Regions from separate parts of the Mesorhizobium sp. M0615 genome, predicted to be linked through region 1. Evidence: riboswitches for the same ligand, from Rfam matches in the RefSeq annotation. Region 1 holds a riboswitch; each other region holds the start of a gene.

Evidence for each region. Region 1 has a riboswitch for cobalamin ahead of NKI46_RS27840 (aromatic ring-hydroxylating oxygenase subunit alpha). Riboswitches for the same ligand answer to the same signal wherever they lie in the genome.
Region 2: it holds a riboswitch for cobalamin, as region 1 does, so the genes downstream of both, NKI46_RS10830 (CbtB domain-containing protein) here and NKI46_RS27840 (aromatic ring-hydroxylating oxygenase subunit alpha) in region 1, are expected to answer to the same signal.
Region 3: it holds a riboswitch for cobalamin, as region 1 does, so the genes downstream of both, metE (5-methyltetrahydropteroyltriglutamate--homocysteine S-methyltransferase) here and NKI46_RS27840 (aromatic ring-hydroxylating oxygenase subunit alpha) in region 1, are expected to answer to the same signal.

What each region holds. Positions count from the first base shown of each region.
Region 1 is NZ_JAMYQI010000021.1:28,482-34,776, forward strand. It holds gene NKI46_RS27820 (ABC transporter ATP-binding protein) at 1-1,046, shown strand, start outside; gene NKI46_RS27825 (DUF680 domain-containing protein) at 1,120-1,353, opposite strand; gene NKI46_RS27830 (DUF680 domain-containing protein) at 1,425-1,628, opposite strand; gene NKI46_RS27835 (DUF680 domain-containing protein) at 1,694-1,900, opposite strand; cobalamin riboswitch at 2,400-2,601, shown strand; gene NKI46_RS27840 (aromatic ring-hydroxylating oxygenase subunit alpha) at 2,719-3,966, shown strand; gene NKI46_RS27845 (FAD-binding oxidoreductase) at 4,004-5,104, shown strand; gene NKI46_RS27850 (PqqD family protein) at 5,266-5,688, shown strand; gene NKI46_RS27855 (serine kinase) at 5,841-6,295, shown strand, end outside.
Region 2 is NZ_JAMYQI010000005.1:266,915-273,209, forward strand. It holds gene cobO (cob(I)yrinic acid a,c-diamide adenosyltransferase) at 1-275, opposite strand, end outside; gene cobU (bifunctional adenosylcobinamide kinase/adenosylcobinamide-phosphate guanylyltransferase) at 277-789, opposite strand; gene NKI46_RS10825 (CbtA family protein) at 782-1,585, opposite strand; gene NKI46_RS10830 (CbtB domain-containing protein) at 1,601-1,780, opposite strand; cobalamin riboswitch at 1,817-2,012, opposite strand; gene NKI46_RS10835 (gamma-glutamylcyclotransferase) at 2,080-2,763, opposite strand; gene NKI46_RS10840 (aromatic ring-hydroxylating oxygenase subunit alpha) at 2,899-4,074, shown strand; gene NKI46_RS10845 (MFS transporter) at 4,082-5,281, opposite strand; gene NKI46_RS10850 (heparan-alpha-glucosaminide N-acetyltransferase) at 5,514-6,295, shown strand, end outside.
Region 3 is NZ_JAMYQI010000026.1:19,202-25,496, forward strand. It holds gene NKI46_RS29405 (cytochrome-c peroxidase) at 1-129, shown strand, start outside; gene metE (5-methyltetrahydropteroyltriglutamate--homocysteine S-methyltransferase) at 566-2,917, opposite strand; cobalamin riboswitch at 3,012-3,213, opposite strand; gene NKI46_RS29415 (adenosine kinase) at 3,622-4,614, opposite strand; gene metK (methionine adenosyltransferase) at 4,723-5,898, opposite strand; gene glyA (serine hydroxymethyltransferase) at 5,952-6,295, opposite strand, start outside.

The sequences.
Region 1 (6,295 bases):
ACCTCGACATAAAGTCGGGCGAGTTCATCGTCTTCGTCGGCCCGTCGGGTTGCGGCAAGTCGACCTTGCTGCGGTCCATCGCCGGGCTTGAGGAGATCACCTCCGGCGAGCTGAAGATCGCCGGCGAGGTGGTGAACGACGTGCCGCCGTCCAAGCGCGGCATCGCCATGGTGTTCCAGTCCTATGCGCTCTATCCGCACATGACCGTCTACGACAACATGGCCTTCTCGATGAAGATCGGCAAGGAAAGTAAGGCCGAGATCGACAAGCGGGTGCGGCAGGCCGCCGAAATCCTGCAGCTGACCAAATATCTCGACCGCCTGCCCAAGGCGATGTCGGGCGGCCAGCGCCAGCGTGTCGCCATCGGCCGCGCCATCGTGCGCAACCCGAAAGTGTTCCTGTTCGATGAGCCGCTGTCGAACCTCGACGCGGCGCTGCGCGTCGCGACCCGCATCGAGATCGCCAAGCTGAAGGAATCGATGCCTGCCACGACCATGATCTACGTCACCCACGATCAGGTCGAAGCGATGACGCTCGCCGACCGCATCGTCGTGCTGAAGGATGGCCATATCGAGCAGGTCGGCACGCCGATGGACCTCTACAAGAAGCCCGGCAATCTGTTCGTTGCCCAGTTCATCGGCTCGCCGGCCATGAACATCCTGCCGGCGACGATCGACAGGACGGGCAACCCGACAATCGTCAGCCATGTCGGCGGCCGCAAGGCAACGGTGCCGATCGCAACGCCGGCGTCAGCCAAGGGTGCGGCAGTCAGCTTCGGCGTGCGGCCGGAGGATCTGTCGGTCGCCACCGGCACGGAATATCTTTTCGAGGGCGTGGTGGACTATGTCGAGCAGCTCGGCGAGGTGCAGCTGGTCTATATCGATATCGGTCGCGCCGACCTGCCGTTGGTGACCAAGCTGCCCGGCAATGTCGAGGTCAAGCGCGGGGCAAAGCTGCGGCTGACCGCGGATGCCGGGGACCTGCACATCTTCGACGCCGATGGGCACTCCTTCTCGCTCAAGCCGGTGGAAGTGAAGGCGGCTTGAGATAGCTGCGTTGTACAGGCATGAAAAAAGAGCGGCGGGCTAGGCCCGCCGCTCTTTTTTTAAGCTTCGGCTGTTAGTTGTTGCCGAACCGATCCCTGTCGCTGCTCTGAGGAACGAACTTCTGTTGGTCGTCCGACGAGTTCAGCAGCTTGTAGACCGCCGAGTTGGTGCCGGTCGACGAAGTGCGGGTGGTGTCGACGGCAGCGGCCGGCTGGTTGGCGCCATTGGAGCCATAATTGTCGCTGCCGGCAAAGGCAGCGCTCGAAACAGCCAGAACGGCTGCGGTGGCAAGAACGATCTTCCTCATTTTAGTCTCCTGAATTTTTCTGATGCCGCCAGCTGCAGCGGATAAGCCCGCCACGTGCTGGAAACCGGCTTTTAGCGGCCGAAAAGGTTACGGTCGGCACCGTGGGCAGGCGCCTGCTCGGCTGGAGCCGACTTCTCAACCGAAGCCGTATGGCCACTATCGGTCGACGTAATCGCAGGCTGGTTGGCGCCGTTCGAACCGTAGTTGTCGCTGCCGGCGAAAGCGCTGCCGGAGATGGCCAAAACGGCGGCGGCAGCAAGGATGATCTTTTTCATTTCAATACTCCTGAATTTTTTGGGATCCCGAGAGCGACGGGTTAGCCGCCCTTCTTTGGTCGGGATCAGCGATTGCCGTAGAGGTCGCGGTCGGCGCCCTGAACGACAGGCTGCTTGTCAGCGTGCGCCGGCTTCTGAATGGAAGCCGTATACGAGCTGTCGACCGAGACGGCTGGCTGGTTCGCACCATTGGAACCGTAATTGTCGCTACCGGCGAAGGCGCTGCCGGTGATCGCCAAAACGGCTGCGGCAGTGAGGATGATCTTTTTCATTTTTAGTACTCCAGTTTGTCTGTCCGTCTAGCGGCGTGTCTTGGGAGCAATTCGCGTCGTTCGGACAGCCCCGATGTGGGAAAGCCATAGGCTGGTTTCCAATCACGAAGTTGTTCCGTGTGGACCACGGTCCTGCACCTTGAAATTGTGCCAGGAAGTTCCTCTATGGTCATTTATCGCATTGTTTTCAGTTGCTTATGTCGAACCGAGTGGTTCGCTCCGGTGTCGGTTTCCGGGCCGTCGTTCACACGGTCCTGCACGCATTGTCAACAGAAACGAACCGTTCGGTTCGATTAGAGATTGCTAATAGTAACTTTTCGATACCGTTGAGCCCTTTTTGCCCCCGATCGGAACTGGATCCGCAGCGATTCGAAACGGCGATGATAGCGCCGCAAGACAGGATCTCAGCCCTTCGGTGGTCGGCGGGGCGTATGCCGCGCGTGTCGCGCCGCATGGATACGATGTCGCTTTCATGCCGACGTCGCGATCGCTGCCGTGATTAGATGATCGCATCTCAGGTGCCGCTTCGTGACGACGCAGCGGAGAATTGGGAAGCCGGTCAGAATCCGGCGCTGCCCCCGCAACGGTGGTGGAGTTGAAGTCGCAACGGGAGACCACTGGGCAAGAGCCTGGGAAGGTGTCGCGATGGTCCGCAAGGACAACTCCAGAGCCCGGAAACCAGCCCGAGATGCATAGACTCGACTGATCGCGGTGGGCGGTCAAGAGGTGGATAGTGCATGTCCGGCGCCGCGCCGGCCTGCGTCCGATCCTTCCTCCATCACCACCAAGTTCAGTCCTTAAACCACGAGGACAGAACTATGGATACGCGCAACGACATGCTGAGGCTCCTGAACGGCCGCAAGCAAGGCTTTTCGCTGGAACAGCCCTTCTACACCGACCCGGACTATTTCAAGCTCGACATGGAGCTTATCTGGTATCGCGACTGGCTGTTCATCGGCCATGATTGCGAACTGCCGAAGCCCGGCAGCTATATCACCGTGCAGATCGGCGATTATCCGGTGGTGCTGGTCCGCGACCAGAAGGGCAACATCAACGCCTTTCACAATTCCTGCCGCCATCGCGGCAGCCGTGTCTGCAACACTGAGAAGGGCATGGCGGCAAAGCTTGTCTGCCCCTATCACCAGTGGACCTACGAGCTTGACGGCCGGCTGCTGTTTGCCCGCCAGATGGCCGACGGTTTCGACAAGAGCCAGTTCGGCCTGAAGCCCGTCGCCTGCGAGAGCGTCGGCGGCTACATCTTCATCTGCCTGGCAAAAGAACCTGCCGACTTTGCCCCGATGCGCGCCATGATAGAGCCCTACCTCAAGCCGCACCGGCTGAATCAAGCCAAGGTCGCCTTCGAGAGCACCATCATCGAGAAGGGCAACTGGAAGCTGGTCTGGGAAAACAACCGCGAATGCTATCACTGCGCCGGCAATCATCCAGAGCTGTGCAAGACATTCCCCGAAGCGCCGACGGTGACCGGCGTGCAGGGCGCCGACAGCGATCCGGAGATGCTGGCGCACTGGGCGAAATGCGAGGCGGCGGGCCTGCCGAGCAAGTTCCGCATCGATCCGGCCGGGCAATACCGCGCCACCCGCGCGCCGCTGCTGCGCGATGCCGTCAGCTACACGATGTCCGGAAAGCGCGCGGTGACGAAGAACCTGTCCGACACTGTTGCCGCCGACCGCATCGGCACCTTGATGCACTACCACTATCCGACGACTTGGAACCACATACTGATCGACCATGCGGTCACCTTCCGGGTGCTGCCGATCAGCGCCACCGAAACCGCGGTGACGACCAAGTGGCTGGTGCACAAGGATGCGGTCGAGGGGGTCGACTACAACCTTGAGGAGCTCACCCATGTCTGGACCGAGACCAACGACCAGGACCGCCGCATCGTCGAGGAAAACGCCTTTGGCATCCTGTCTCGGGCCTATGAGCCCGGCCCCTATTCGGAGCTGCACGAGGGCGGCGTGATCCAGTTCGTCGAATGGTACGCGGCCTTCATCGGCCCGCGCCTTGCCGAAGGCGGCCGGCCGGCGCTGCGCAGCGTCGCGTGAGCTGGAGCAGGCGAAGAGGGACCAGAGGATGAATGCGATGACGGATCTTGGGCTCTATCGCCATCTTGACCAGATGGCGCCGTGGAACGATAGGCTGCAGGCGCTGGAAGTGATCGGCGTCAGCGACGAGGCGCCTGACGTCAAGACCTTCACCTTCCGCTCCGACAACCAGACCTGGTTCCGCTACAAGCCGGGCCAGTTCTTGACGCTGGAACTGCCGACACCGGACGGGCCGCTGATGCGCACCTACACGCTGTCGTCATCGCCATCGCGGCCCTTTTCGATCGCGGTGACGATCAAGGCGCAGGCCGGCAGCATCGGCACGCGCTGGATGTTCGACCATCTGGCACCCGGCTCGCATGTCAAGGCCTATGGACCGGCGGGCGACTTCTCGTTGCACAGCCACCCGGCGGCCAAATACCTGTTCATTTCGGCTGGCTCCGGCGTGACGCCGATGATGTCGATGCTGCGCTGGCTGAACGACTGCGCGCCATGGACCGATGTCGGTTTCGTCAACTGCGCGCGGCGTGCCGAAGAGATCATCTTCCGCAAGGAACTCGAACTGCTCGGCGGCCATATGCCCGGCTTGTCGCTCGGCTTCATGATCGAGGAACGTTCCAGCCGCGAAGGCTGGTACGGCCATATGGGCCGCATCGATGCGATCCGGCTGCCCTTGCTGGCTCCGGATTTCCGCGAGCGCGAAATCTTCTGCTGCGGCCCCGATCCGTTCATGCGCGCCGTGCGCGGCATGCTGGATGCCGCCGGCTTCGACATGACGAAATACCATCAGGAGAGCTTTGCCGCGCCTGTGGTGGAGGAAATTCCGGCGCCGTTTGCCTCCCCGGTCGAGGACGGCATCGCTGCACCTGTCGAAGCCGTGACGCCGATCCGCTTCTCGCTTTCGGAGGTCGACGCCGGCTGCGTCGCCGGCCAGACCGTGCTGCAGACCGCGCGCAGCTCGGGCGTGCGGATTCCCGCCGCCTGCGAGTTCGGCCTGTGCGGCACCTGCAAGGTGAAGAAGGTCTCCGGCGAAGTCGAGATGAGCCACAATGGCGGCATCCTCGACCACGAGATCGATGACGGTTTCATCCTTGCCTGCTGCTCGAAACCGTTGTCGGCGCTCGAAATCGAGGCTTGAGCCGGTCGACTTCGCCGCAACGGTCGCCGACGCAGGCGTTGTGTTCGCGGGTCTTTGTCTTGCCAAGCATAGGCCGAGTGATTTAGACGCACTTAGGAAGGGCTGGGCAGACCGTGAAGCCGGCGCATCCCTTCAGGGCGCATGGGACGGGGGACAGAGCGATGCAGCAGCGGGTCTACGCGGTCGCAAGCAAGGACATCGTTTTCGAATCATTCGATGGCGAAGCCGTCGTTCTCGATCTTTCGAGCGGCAAGTATTTCGGCTTTTCCGATTCCGGCAGCCGGGTCTGGCAGGCTTTGTCGTCCGGCGTCGCCACTGAAGCACTGGTCGGAGCTGCCGCGGGCGCCGCAAAAACAAGCCTGGCCGACCTCGAAAGCTTCGTTGCCCGACTGCTCGATTTCGGGTTGCTTGCGCCAGCCGAAACACCGGCACAACCGCTTTCGGGCGAGCTGTCGGCTGCGCTTGCTGCCAGCAATGAGCCGCTCAAGGTCGATGTCCATGACGACCTTGCCGATCTCATCATTGTCGACCCGATCCATGAGGTTGAGGAACCTCTCGGCTGGCCGGCGGTGAAACAGGCATAATCGTTTCCCTAAAGCGCGTCGCGTTTGAACGGACTCAGGCGACGCGGTTTAGATCTTTGATTTTATGCATGTCGTCGTCTCAAAACCGGGGCCACCCCGAGCGACATGCATCAGGCGACCCGGCGCAATTCTGGACGCTGAACAACCAACACATGCCTTTGATCACGCTGCAAACCCTGCCGGATTATGCCCGCCATGTGCTGGCGGCCGCGGAAAGCGCCGCCGCCTTCTATCCCGTTACCGCCAGCGTGCGGTTGCCGGGACTGGAGCTGAGTGTCCACCTCGACCATGGCACGCTGGCGGAAGCCATGAGCCATGCCTTCATACCGGCCCCGGAAAATCCGTCTGCATCTGACGGCTGCCGCATTTTCGTCGCCCACCCGGGCATCGATGGCGTCCTCGCCCCGGCCACCTGGAGCCGAGGCGATTACAACCATCATGCCTTTGCCAACCGGCTGGAAGAGGCCGGATTGCGCGGCAGCTACTATCATGACCTCGATTTCTGGCAGTTCCATGATCCGCAACGCCATGTCGGGGCGCAGCTGATGATGGCGGCCGAGGCCTTTCCGCCATGGGAACAGGCGGCGCCGCTGCGCGCCTTCCTGCA
Region 2 (6,295 bases), on a different contig from region 1:
CAGACGACGCGGCCGCCAAACGCCGCGAAGGCATCCTTCTCGCCGGTGTGCCATTTGCCCTTGATGAACTGGACGATTCCGACGCGCTTGCCATAGCCGAGCATGCGCAGCGCCAGCCCGAAGGCAGCCGTGGTCTTGCCCTTGCCGGGTCCGGTGTTGACGATCAGCAGCCCCTTCTCGACCGTCTTTTCCGCGACCTCGGCGTCCTGCACCGCCTTGCGCTTGGCCATCTTGGCGCGATGGCGTTCTTCGTCTTTTGCGTCGATATCGGTCATCTCATTTCACCTTGAGCGGCAGCCCCGCCACCATCAGAAGCACCATATCAGCTACCACCGCGATCTGCTGGTTGAGCCGGCCGGCGGCATCGCGGAACCGGCGTGCCAGCGCATTGTCGGGCACAATGCCTTGTCCGACTTCGTTGGAGACCACGAACCACGGTCCGCGCGGCCGCGAAAGCACATCGGCCAGCCGCCGGCACTCCCCCTCCAGATCATGATCGGCCAGCATATGATTGGTTAGCCAAAGCGTCAGGCAGTCGACAAGCACCGGCTGGCTGTCCGGCAATGCCTCGAGCGCACCGGCAAGATCAAGCGGGGCGTCGATGGTCGCCCATCCCTCGCCGCGGCGCGAGCGGTGCTGCGCGATGCGCTCGCGCATTTCGCCGTCATAGGATTGCGCGGTGGCGATATAGGCCCATGGCGGCAGCAACGCCGTCGCCAAAGTTTCGGCATGCGCGCTCTTGCCGGAGCGCGCACCGCCGATGATGAAGGTCAAACTGCGATCAGGCAAAGCTGTCGCGCAGGCTGGTCGCGGTGCCGGCGAAGCGCGAGTGCACTATGCCGACAACTGCGCCGAGCACCAGCCAGAACACCAGATTGGTCAGCGTCACCGCCACCACGAACTGATGATGCAGGCCCTCCGGGATCGGCGTTACGAAACTGTCAGGCTGCGGCGCGCCGACAATATGCGGGGCGACGATCAGGAGGACGGCGAGCACGGTCAGGGGCGCCGACGTGCGGAAGGTAATAAGGGCAAGGCCGATCGCGGTTGCCATCACCGTTGCCCACCACCAGATCTGGCGCTGTATGAGATCGGCCGCCGGCATTGCCGGCAGTTCCGGCGGCAGGCCGAGTCCCGGCGCCAGCGTGAACACGGCAAAGCCCGCCAGACCCCAGAACACGCCCTGGCGCCAGCTGCCGATGCCGCCGGCGAACTCGGAAACCGCCACCAGGACCAGCGCGAAGCCGATGCCGGTGACGATATTGGCGACGACACTGAAGGCGAAACGCTCGAAGCCGTCGGCCGGCGCCCAGCCTTCGTCCTCCGCCGGCGCGGCTGCTTCAGCCGGTGCTGCGCTGCTCACCGCATTTTCCGCCGGCGCGGCGGTGCTCATGGCATTGGGGTCCGCAGCGTTGGCGGCGGGCGCCGCGGCATGCTGATGCTCATGGCCGCCACCAGCCTTTTCGTAGACCTCCGCCTTGAGGATCAGCGGCACGGTGGCGTAGGCCTGCATGCAGGCGAGAGCGACACCGGCCACGAGCCCTGCGATCGCCGCGATGAACACGACGTTGCGAAACAGGTTCATGATGTCAGATCCTCGTCAGTGGCAGGGAAACGCCATCGAATGGCGATAGTCGTGCGCCGCATTGTGGACCGCATCGATGTGCGAGAAACCGACAACGCCGACGACGAAAATGCCCAGAAACGCGCTAAGCACGAGCTGCATGAAGCGCGACTGCGAGGAGACGGAAGCGCCGAGGGAGACGGAAGCGGTATTCATATCTTGTCCTTTCGCCCTCCACCCGAGGGCATCGAAGTCAGTTCCCTGTCGCCGGCAGGTCTCCTGGCTCGCGGATCAGCGCCCTTCCCCACCTTCCCGAAGAAAAAATCCCCAGTGGCTTGGAGAGGACTACCGCACACAGTTGCGGGGGCAGCCACGGCATTGGGCAACAAGTCAGCCCTCACCGCATTCCCTCTTGGTCCCTAACGGAACCGACGACATGCATGACTATAGGCTGAAACGGTCGCATCCGGCAAACCAAATTCCGCCGGCCAACAGCGCGAATGCGCCATGCGGCGTTACGGGTTCAACGCGGTGATCCGCTCGGCAACCAGCCGCTGCAGCCGCCACAGATGGCGATCGTGAATGCCGCGCTCTTCAAGGTTTTTCACCGTGTTGTAGAGATAGTCGGCGCCCGACCCGCAGGACGTTGCCAGCCTTTCGACGACCTTGCCCTCGTCGAGCGGTCCGGAATAGGTCAGGCCGTTGCGGTTGATGACGAAGGCCAATGCCCTGAGCGGTCCGGCCTCGCTTGCAAGCTTGAGCATGCGCGGCCGGTAGCTTGTCGGCTTCAGCGTGACTTCGCGCCGGAAAAGCCGGCCCAACTGCTCGCGCCGGTTATTGCCGGTCAGCCGAAAGGCGACGCCCTTGCATTGTCCGCCACGGTCCAGCGCCATCATCAGGCCGGGGCTGTCCTTGGTGCCGCGCCAGCGCGTCATGTTCATGCAAAAGGACCGATGCCAGCCGCGCGCCAGCGCAACGCGGTCCTCGACATAATCTATTTCCGGTTTCCAGATCAGCGATCCATAGCCGAACAGCCATAGCGGTTCGCTGTCCGGGAGTTCGACCTGCAATTCATCCAGCAGCGCGTCATAGTCGGCTTCATCGAGATGCATCGCGTCCGGATCCGGCCCGGGGTCCCTGATCTCGCGCCAGCAGCGCGCGACCAGCTCCGGCGTAAGCGACATCTGTCGTGCGGCCACTTCCGAATCCCCCCAATTTCCGAATGTCCCGTGTCCACGACATGATTATGCGCCGCGCCTGCAACCGGCAATGCGGCACTCTGATTGACAAACGATTTGCCGGGGTGTCGGCTGACGCTTCATAGGAAGCCAGCCATGCATCCCAGCCCGAGCGAGCGCGACCCCTATAACGGCCTGAGCCGGGCCGAACCGACGCTACCGTCGTCGGCCTATTGGAATAGCGAGGCTTACCAGCGCGATCTCGACGCCATCTGGCACAAAAGCTGGCTGCTCGTCTGCCGCGAGGCCGACCTCGCCCAGCCGCTGGCGTTCAGGACATTCCGCGTCGGCACGCAGGAAATCGTCATTCTGCGGGACGAGACCGGCGAACTGCGCGCCTTCCACAACACTTGCCGGCATCGCGGCTCGCAGCTTTGCCAGAAAAGCGAGGGCCGGCTTAAAGCGCGGCTCATCACGTGCCCCTACCACGCCTGGTCCTACTCGCTGCGCGGCGATCTCGTGCGCGTTCCCTCGAAATCGCTGCCAGATGGTTTCGACAAGGCAGATCATCCGCTCTACCGGGTGGCGCTGTCGGTGTGGCGCGGCTTTGTCTTTGTGAACCTTCAGCAGGCTGCGGCCGGCTCCGCCGGGACCTCCTTCGATCCCGCATCCGGCGACCTCGCCAACTGGCCGCTGGAAACGCTGGTATCAGGCCATGTCCTGCGCAAGGTGATGAACTGCAACTGGAAGATCTTCTGGGAAAACTTCAACGAGTGCCTGCATTGCCCGGGCGTCCACAAGGACCTGTCTCGGCTGGTGCCGATATACGGTCGCGGCCTGATGAGCCGGCACGACGACCCCGACTGGGTCCGCCATGCCGACAATGACGCGCCGGAGTTTTCGGGTGGCCTGCGCGCCGGCGCCGAGACCTGGTCGCGCGACGGACATGCCCATGGCCCGGTCTTACCGGGCCTGACGCCAGCCGAGCGTGCGGCCGGACAGACCTATGCCACCAGCCTGCCCTCGATGTTCATCGTCGGCCATGTCGATTATGTCAGGACGGTGCGACTGATGCCGCTCGGTCCCGAACAGACCGAACTCACCGCCGAATGGCTGTTCGCGCCCGAGGCGCTGGCTGAGACGGACATCGACAACGTCGTCGCCTTCGGCACCCAGGTGCTGGAGGAGGATGCCGCGATCTGCGAGATCAATCAGAAAGGCCTGCGCTCGATGCGCCACCAGGCCGGCGTGCTGATGCCGGAGGAGTACGATCTGCACCGCTTCCACAACTGGGTGCGCGGGCGGCATGCAGCGCTTGAGGCAACCGCCTGATCGGCGACTAAAGCGACTTCGGCAGATAGCGCCAGGTGATAAAGCCGCAAACCGCGGCCAGAATGCCCAGCGTCACGAACACCGAGCCGAGGCCGAAAAACGCCAGCACCACCGAATAGACCAGCGGCGGCGTCAGCTCGGAAAAGTCGAGATAGGTGCGGTAGACCGCGGCCATCTGCGCCCGCTCATAGGACCGCACCGAGCGCATGAAGGCGGTCGAGCCCAGTGCATCGAGCGCGATGGTGAAGAAGGCGCCGCAGAGCAGGAAAAAGCCCGTAAGCAGCGGCGCGGTAGTGCCGACCGCGCCCGCCGCAAGCAGCGTCGCCGACATCGCGAAATAGGCGAAGGTCATGGTGCGCCGGCCGCCGAAGCGTTTTCCAGCCTTGCCCCAGAAGATCGCCATGAACAACAGCGCATTGCCGGCCGAAACCAGCAGGCCGCCGGCAAGCTCGCCCTCGCCGGTAATCACCATGAACAGCGGCCCATAGACGAAGAACGTCGTCCAGAAGCAGGACCGGCCGAAGGCGATCAGCCAAGCCAGCCTGAGCCTGGGTTGTGCTACGAAGCGGCCGATATTGGCCAGCGGATTGGCCGGCCGCGTCTTGCCAGGCCGGATCGACTGGTTGTCGCCCAGCCTGTAGGTCCAGAACAGCGCCAGCAAGGCCAACGCAAACACCGCCACCGCGCCATGCGCGGCATAGATGCCGTAGCGTGTGTAGAGGAAGATGCCGAGTGTCGGCCCGCCGGTCCAGGCAAGCATCGACCACGCCATGCGCAGCGATTCGGCCTGCATGAAATCGGTCTTGCGGATGTGATCCATGATGTAGAGGTTGAGCGTGATCGACAGGGCGCTCGCCCCCATGACGCGGCACAGCATGCCTGCCAGTTGCCCGGCAAGCGTGTGGGTGACGAAGAACAGCGAGCCTATCGCCAGCAGGCAGGCGCCGGCGGTATAGACCCAGCGCCGGGCAAACCTGCGGATCAAGATCGGCATGAACAAGGTCACCGACAGGCCGAGCAGCGCCACGATGGTGTATAGGATCGAGACGATCTGCTCGTTGTGCAGAATCTCATAGGCCTGGATCGGGATGACGCTCGATACCGTGGCGCGGGCAAAGGATTCGACCGCATAGAGCGAGGCAAAGGTGCGGGCATCCGCCGGACGCAGGGCCGGAAGCCAGATCGGATGGCGCACATGGGTGGACATTTGATCCCCAAATCAGACTCGCAGCCCAAATCTGCGCTGGCGCTTCCTCCGCCGGTAACAGGAAACCGACCCCTTCCCGGCAAAAAGCGAATTCGGCCAAAGGCTTTCCGGCTCTGGCCTAAAGCGCCGCCCGATGCAGCTGCACGGCATGACCCGGAGCGTAGAGGGCGGCCTTCTTTTGTCCGGTGCAACCGTGATAATCGTCTTTCGGGCTGAATCAGATCGCGAGACCATGAGCATCCATACCGCACCCCCTGGAGATCAACTGAAGCGAGATCAACCGAAGCGCATCGTCGCCATCGATGTCGTACGCGGCATCGCGCTGATCGCCATGGCGAGCTACCACTTCACCTGGGATCTCGAAAATTTCCACTACACCGACCCCGGCCTCACCGCCGTCGGCTGGTGGAAGATTTATGCGCGCTGCATCGCCTCGACCTTCCTGTTCTTGGTCGGCGTCAGCCTGTTTCTCGCTCATGGCAGGCAGATCCGCTGGACCGGCTTCTGGAAACGTTTTGCCATGGTCGCCGTCGCGGCCGCCGCTATATCGGCGGTCACGTACTTCATCACGCCGGACAGCTTCATCTTCTTCGGCATCCTGCATCAGATCGCGCTGGCCAGCTTGCTCGGCCTTTTGTTTCTGCGGCTGCCTTCCTGGCTGACGCTGGTCGTGGCGGCGGTGGTGATCGCAGTCCCCCTCTATCTCCGATCCGAAGCCTTCGATCATCCGGCGCTGTGGTGGGTCGGCCTGTCGGCGATCAACCCGCGCTCCAATGATTACGTGCCGCTGTTTCCCTGGTTCGGCGCCGTGCTTCTCGGCATCGCCGCGGCAAAGTTTGCGTCCACCACCGGCCTGCTGGCGCGGCTGGCCACGCTGGGATCAGGAAGCTGGACCAGGCCGCTCACCTTCATCGGCCGCCACAGCCTGGCTTTCTACCTGATCCACCAGCCGCTGCTGTTCGGCTGCGTCTGGCTGTTCTCGCAGATCGCGCCGGCGCCGGTCGAGACACGGGA
Region 3 (6,295 bases), on a different contig from region 1:
GAAGAAGTTGACCTGCTTGTTGCCTTCCTCAACTCGCTGACCGGAGAGGCACCTGACGTCGCCTATCCCATCTTACCCTCAGAAACGGCGACAACGCCCCGGCCTGTAACGCAGATCTCAGGAAAATAAGGGCCAACTGGCTGCGGACTCGCAATCGAAAATGATTGGCGATTTTTACTTGGCGACACGAATTGCGACGTCCATCTCCGAATTGGCGGGACGCTAGCGATACCCGAACCCTGCCACCTCGCCCGTAGTCTGCGCGATCAACTGGGGGCGGACAGACGCAGCACCATATATTGTCGCTGCCTGAGCGAACGCGCCAAGCAGTCTACTTTGAGAAACGACGCGTGTCCGATTTGTTCGAGGCGCGGGGCCTGTATGTCCCCAAGGAACCGATATTATAGCGTAGTGCCACATTTATTTCTGCGGGATTAAGACACGTGCCGTAGGGAAATTGCACATTTGCGCCGAGTGGCTCATTTCCAAGAGTGTGATCGGTTTGGCATATTCCCGGCCGACATCCGCCAGCCGGCAACTCCCCACACGGTGAGGAAGAGAAGCCTCACGCCTGCACTTTCTGCCGGAGCGCGCGTGCTGCAGCGACCATGTTAATGAGGGCAGGGCGGACCTCCTCCCATTTGCGTGTTTTGAGGCCACAGTCCGGGTTTATCCACAGTTGGCCGTCGGACAGTCGCTCGCGGGCAAGCATGACTAAGTCCGAAATCTCGCCGACTTCCGGGACGCGTGGTGAGTGAATATCATAGACGCCAGGACCGATTTCGTTCGGATATTTGGAGCTCGTGAAGGCGTCCAACAGTTCCATCTTCGAGCGCGACGTCTCAATCGAAATGACATCCGCATCCATTCCAGCGATCGCGTGAATGATCTCGTTGAACTCCGAATAGCACATGTGGGTATGAATTTGAGTCGCGTCCTTTACACCCGTTGAAGCGATCCGGAAACATTCGACAGCCCAGTCGAGATAGACTTTCCAGTCAGATTGGCGCAGTGGCAATCCTTCGCGAAACGCGGCCTCATCGATCTGGACCATCCTTGCGCCGGATCTTTCGAGATCCGTCACTTCGTCGCGGATGGCGAGCGCGATCTGGCGGCAGGCTTCGGAGCGGGGTACGTCGTCGCGAACAAAAGACCAGTTGAGAATGGTGACTGGGCCTGTGAGCATTCCCTTCACGGGCTTTTCCGTAAGCGACTGGGCGAATTGCCACCAGCGCACTGTCATCGGATTGCGCCTCGATACGTCGCCGAAAATGATGGGGGGACGCACGTAGCGCGACCCATAGCTTTGTACCCAGGCATGCTGGGTGAGCGCGAAGCCGGACAACTGCTCGCCGAAATGCTGTACCATGTCGTTTCGCTCGAACTCACCATGCACCAGAACGTCCAGCCCGATCTCTTCCTGCCAGCGAATTGCAGCCTCGATCTCCTTCTTCAGGAACGTCTCATAGTCGACATAGCTCAGCTGGCCCTTCGCATGAGCGGCCCGCGCCTTGCGTACCTGCGGCGTCTGCGGGAAGGACCCGATGGTCGTCGTCGGGAACGGCGGCAGCCCGAGTGAGCCGGCCTGGACTCTGGAGCGCTCGCCAAAAGCGCTCTCTCGTCGCTTCGCGCTGTCCTCAATGCTAGCGATCCGCCCCTGAACAAGCGGGTCATGGATCCTCGTGGATGTCACGCGCGTGGCGGCAGCCTCGGCAGACGCTTTCAACGCGCCTGCCACCGCATCCCTGCCTTGGGACAGGGCCCGGGCCAGCAAGACCAGCTCGTCGGTCTTCTGGGCCGCGAAGGCGAGCCACGACCTGATGTCCGCGTCGAGTTCCGTCTCCATGCGCAGATCAATCGGCACATGCAGCATCGAGCAAGAAGGCGCGATCTCGACGCGGTCCAAGGGCCAGCGGGCGACGATCGGTTTGATGCGGTCGAGAATGGCGGGCAGGTTCGCACGCCAGACGTTGCGGCCATCGATCAAGCCAAGCGAGAGCACCAGATCCTTCGGAGCGAGCCGAGCCACCGTTTCCAGCTGCTCGGGAGCGCGCACGAGATCAATATGCAGGCCGGCCAAGGGCAGAGAAATCGCGGTTTCGAGATTGTCTCCCAGCGACCCGAAATATGTAGCCAGCATGATCTTCAGCTCGGGCGCGGCTTTCGACAGCTGGCCATAGGCGAATTCGAACGCAGCTCGTTCGTTCGGGTTCAGATCGAGGACAAGCGCTGGCTCATCGATCTGCACCCAGTCGGCTCCCGACAGCTTCAGCCTCTCCAGAAGCTGCTCGTAAACCGGCAGCAGCCGCGGTAGGAGCGCGATGGGACCGAACCCCTCGGCAGGCGATTTCGCCAGCTTGAGGAAGGTGATGGGTCCAAGGATGACTGGGCGTGTGTGAATGCCGAGAGCTTTAGCCTCGAGGAAGTAATCGACCGGCTTCGATGACGAGAGGGCGAACGTCTGATCATCATCGAGTTCCGGCACAATGTAGTGGTAGTTGGTGTCAAACCACTTGGTCATTTCCATCGCGGTTACACCAGGTCCATGAGCCTCCTCCTGGTAACCAGCGTGTCCACAATCCTCCGTCTGACCCTGGTTGCCGCGCGCCATTGCGAAGTAGATGTCAAGTGGGACCTCGCCGCTATTCCAGCCGTAACGGGATGGAACGGCCCCGACCATGGCTGCGGTGTCGAGCACATGGTCGTAAAGCGAGAAGTCGTTCGACGGGATTTTCGACACGCCGCGATCGCGCTGCTCTTCCCAGCTAGCGGCACGGAGCGCCTTCGACGTCGTGAGAAGGTCGCCAGCGGACGATGTTCCGGACCAGTAGCTTTCAAGCGCGAATTTCAGTTCTCGCCGACGACCGAAGCGCGGCACGCCGAGCGTTGCTACAGGAATTTGCTGAGAGACAGTCATGTCATACCCCGATGATTGGGGCGTCGGTGACAAGGAAGGCGCTAGCAGGCCGGCATCAACGCCGGGTTGCAGCGGCCACCGAGACACCCCGCCCGTGGACGTAATTCGCGTGGCAGGTCTCCTGGCTCGCGGGGTCATAGCCTCTACCCGTCTTCCTGAGGGTATTCGCCTCAGTGACGTGATTGGGGTTGGCTCGCCGCTAACAGTTGCGGGGGCAGCGCCGGCATCGCACCGGCTTCCCTCTTAGCTCCGCTGCGGCAGCGCCGCACGCGAGAACCACGACACGCAGACAATCACAGCAGTTCGCTCTTTTGTCAATGACGCATAACGAAATGTTTATGTCGTTATGTGATCGCGCTTTTACGCCTTTGTCTAGCATTGTGAAATATTCAGTCTGCTGCCCGCATTCGGCATCGTGGGACGTGATCGCAAGTCAAGTCCGACGGACGCCGCGAGTTCTCCGTTACCTCAGGACCCTTACTGGCCTTCCCCAAGCTGAGCTTCTGGAAAATGCTGGTGACGATCTGGATGACGGTGAATGCCGTCATGGCAAGCACGCCTTGCACCGCTCCTCCAGCGAGCTTCACGGCAGCAGCATGGGTCAGTTCTCCGAAGCGAATGGCTGTCGCTATCAGCGAGCTTTGACACAGTTCCGCCACTGCGGTCATCGCGTCAGTAGGGCGGCTGGTTAGTTGCCGGCGCATCTACAGCAACCCAGCCCCTTCCGCCTCGCGGCGCAAATTCTGCCTTGGCCTTGGGCCGATCTGCTGGATCACCAGGCCGGCCGCCAGCGAGCCAAGGTCGCCGCAGGTCTTGAGGTTGCGGCCCTGCGTGTAGCCATGCAGGAAACCGGCGGCGTAGAGGTCGCCGGCGCCGGTGGTGTCGACCAACTCCTTGATGGGGGTCGCCTCGATGACCACGGTCTCGTCGCCGCGCACGATCACCGAGCCTTTTTCGGAACGGGTGACGGCGGCAATCTTGCAGTCCTTGCGGATCTGAGCCAGCGCCTCGTCGAAGGATTTTGTCTGGTAGAGCGACTTGATCTCGTGGCTGTTGGCAAAGACGATGTCGACAGTGCCCGAGCGCATCAGCTCGAGGAACTCGTCCCGGTAGCGGTCGACGCAGAACGAATCCGACAACGTCATCGACACTTCGCGTCCGGCCTCGTGTGCGAGCTTCGCCGTCTGCCGGATCGCCTCCTTGGCGCGCGGCGGATCCCACAAATAGCCCTCGAAATAGGTAACCTTGGCGCCGGATGCCTTGTCGGCCTCGACATCCTCAGGGCCAAGCTCGACGCAGGCGCCGAGATAGGTGTTCATCGAGCGCTCGCCGTCGGGGGTGACAAATATCATCGAGCGCGCCGTCGGCGGCTGTCCCTGGAGCGGCCTGGTGTCGAAGGCAACGCCCTGGGCATGAATGTCGTGGGCATAGATTTCGCCGAGCGGATCGTTCGACACCTTGCCGAAGAAGGCGGCGCGTCCGCCGAAGCTGGCTACGCCGGCCGCCGTGTTGCCGGCACTGCCGCCGGAGGCCTCGATCGCCGGGCCCATGCGGCTGTAGAGCAGTTCGGCGCGGCGCGTGTCGATCAGGTTCATCGCGCCCTTGATGATGCCGTTGATCTCGAGGAATGCCTCGTCGCACTGGGCGATGATGTCGACAATGGCATTGCCGATGCAAAGCACGTCATAATCCGGCATCAATGTCTCCGCCAAAAAACCCGAGCCGGCTTCTCGCCACGCCTGCCAGGCGCGGGTCTGCCCGGTGGAAATGGGCTTTCCGCTTGCCAATCCGTTCGCCGGCGGCTCTCACGTGGCGGCGAGTCCTGCCTCGCGACGCAATTCGTCCGCCCTGTCTGTCTTCTCCCAGGTGAAATCAGGCTCTTCACGGCCGAAATGGCCATAGGTCGCTGTATTGCGGTATATAGGGCGTAAGAGATCAAGCATCTTGATAATGCCTTTCGGTCTGAGATCGAACAACTCAAGAATGAGGCGCTCGATCCTGCTTTCCTCAACCCTGGCTGTCCCGAACGTGTTGACCATGACGGAAACCGGACTGGCCACGCCGATTGCGTAAGCAAGCTGCACCTCGCACACGTCCGCAAGTCCGCTAGCGACGATGTTCTTTGCGACATAGCGGGCTGCATAGGCAGCCGAGCGGTCAACCTTGGACGGGTCCTTGCCCGAGAAGGCGCCGCCGCCATGACGACCCATCCCGCCATAGGAATCGACGATGATCTTGCGTCCAGTGAGACCGCAGTCGCCGCGCGGCCCGCCGACTACGAACCGCCCCGTCGGGTTGACCAGAATTCTGATGCCTTCCGTCTCCAGGTGGGTCGGCAGGACAGGCTTTATGATTTCCTCAATGACGCCCTCGCGGACAGTCTCTTGCGAGACCTGCTCGTCATGTTGCGTCGACACGACGATGGTATCCAGGGCGACCGGGCGCAACCCCTCATAGCGCACTGAGACTTGGGATTTCATGTCAGGACGCAACCAGCCAAGCTGTTGTGCCTTCCGGACATACGCCTGCCGTTTCGTCAAGCGATGAGCGAGCTGGATCGGCAAAGGCATCAGGGTATCGGTTTCGCGGCATGCGTAGCCGAACATGAGGCCCTGATCTCCCGCTCCCTGCTGGAGGTCTTGCCCTCTTCCCTCGTCAACGCCTTGGCTGATGTCGGGCGACTGCTCGGTGAGGGCATGAACGACGGAGCAACGCCGGCCGTCAAAGCCGACGGCCTCGTCGTCGTACCCAATGTCGAGAATCGTATCGCGCGCAACTTGGCTGTAATCCACCTGGGCATCGCTGGTGATCTCGCCAGCCAGAACGACTATCCCTGATTTTACCAACGCTTCACAGGCGACGCGCGCCTTGGGATCCGTGCGGAGGATGGCATCGAGGATGGCATCCGAGATGTTGTCGGCCAACTTATCCGGGTGCCCCGCGCCAACCGATTCGGAAGAGAACACGAACTGCCTAGCCATGAATACCTCGCTTCGGATGTTGGATGTGGTATGGGCATTTTGCTTGGCCCACCTTACTTGTCGGAGATGCCCGGGACCTCGAACGCAGCGCACAAGTCGGCAACGTCTCTTCGCACGCAGGCATGGAGATCTTCGTCGTCTGGCCGCTGGAGGACGGAGTCAATGAAGCCAGCAATTTGCACCATTTCCACATCGCGCATGCCCATTGACGTCACTGCTGGCGCCCCCAGGCGAATTCCGCTTGTGACCGCCGGATGCCGCGGGTCGCCAGGCACCATATTAAAGTTTGTGATGATCCCTGCCTTTGCTAGTCGCTCGGCATAGGCCTTGCCCGATAGTGGCCGATCGCGAAGATCAAGGATCAGCATGTGATTGTCCGTCCCCCCGGTAACCAGGT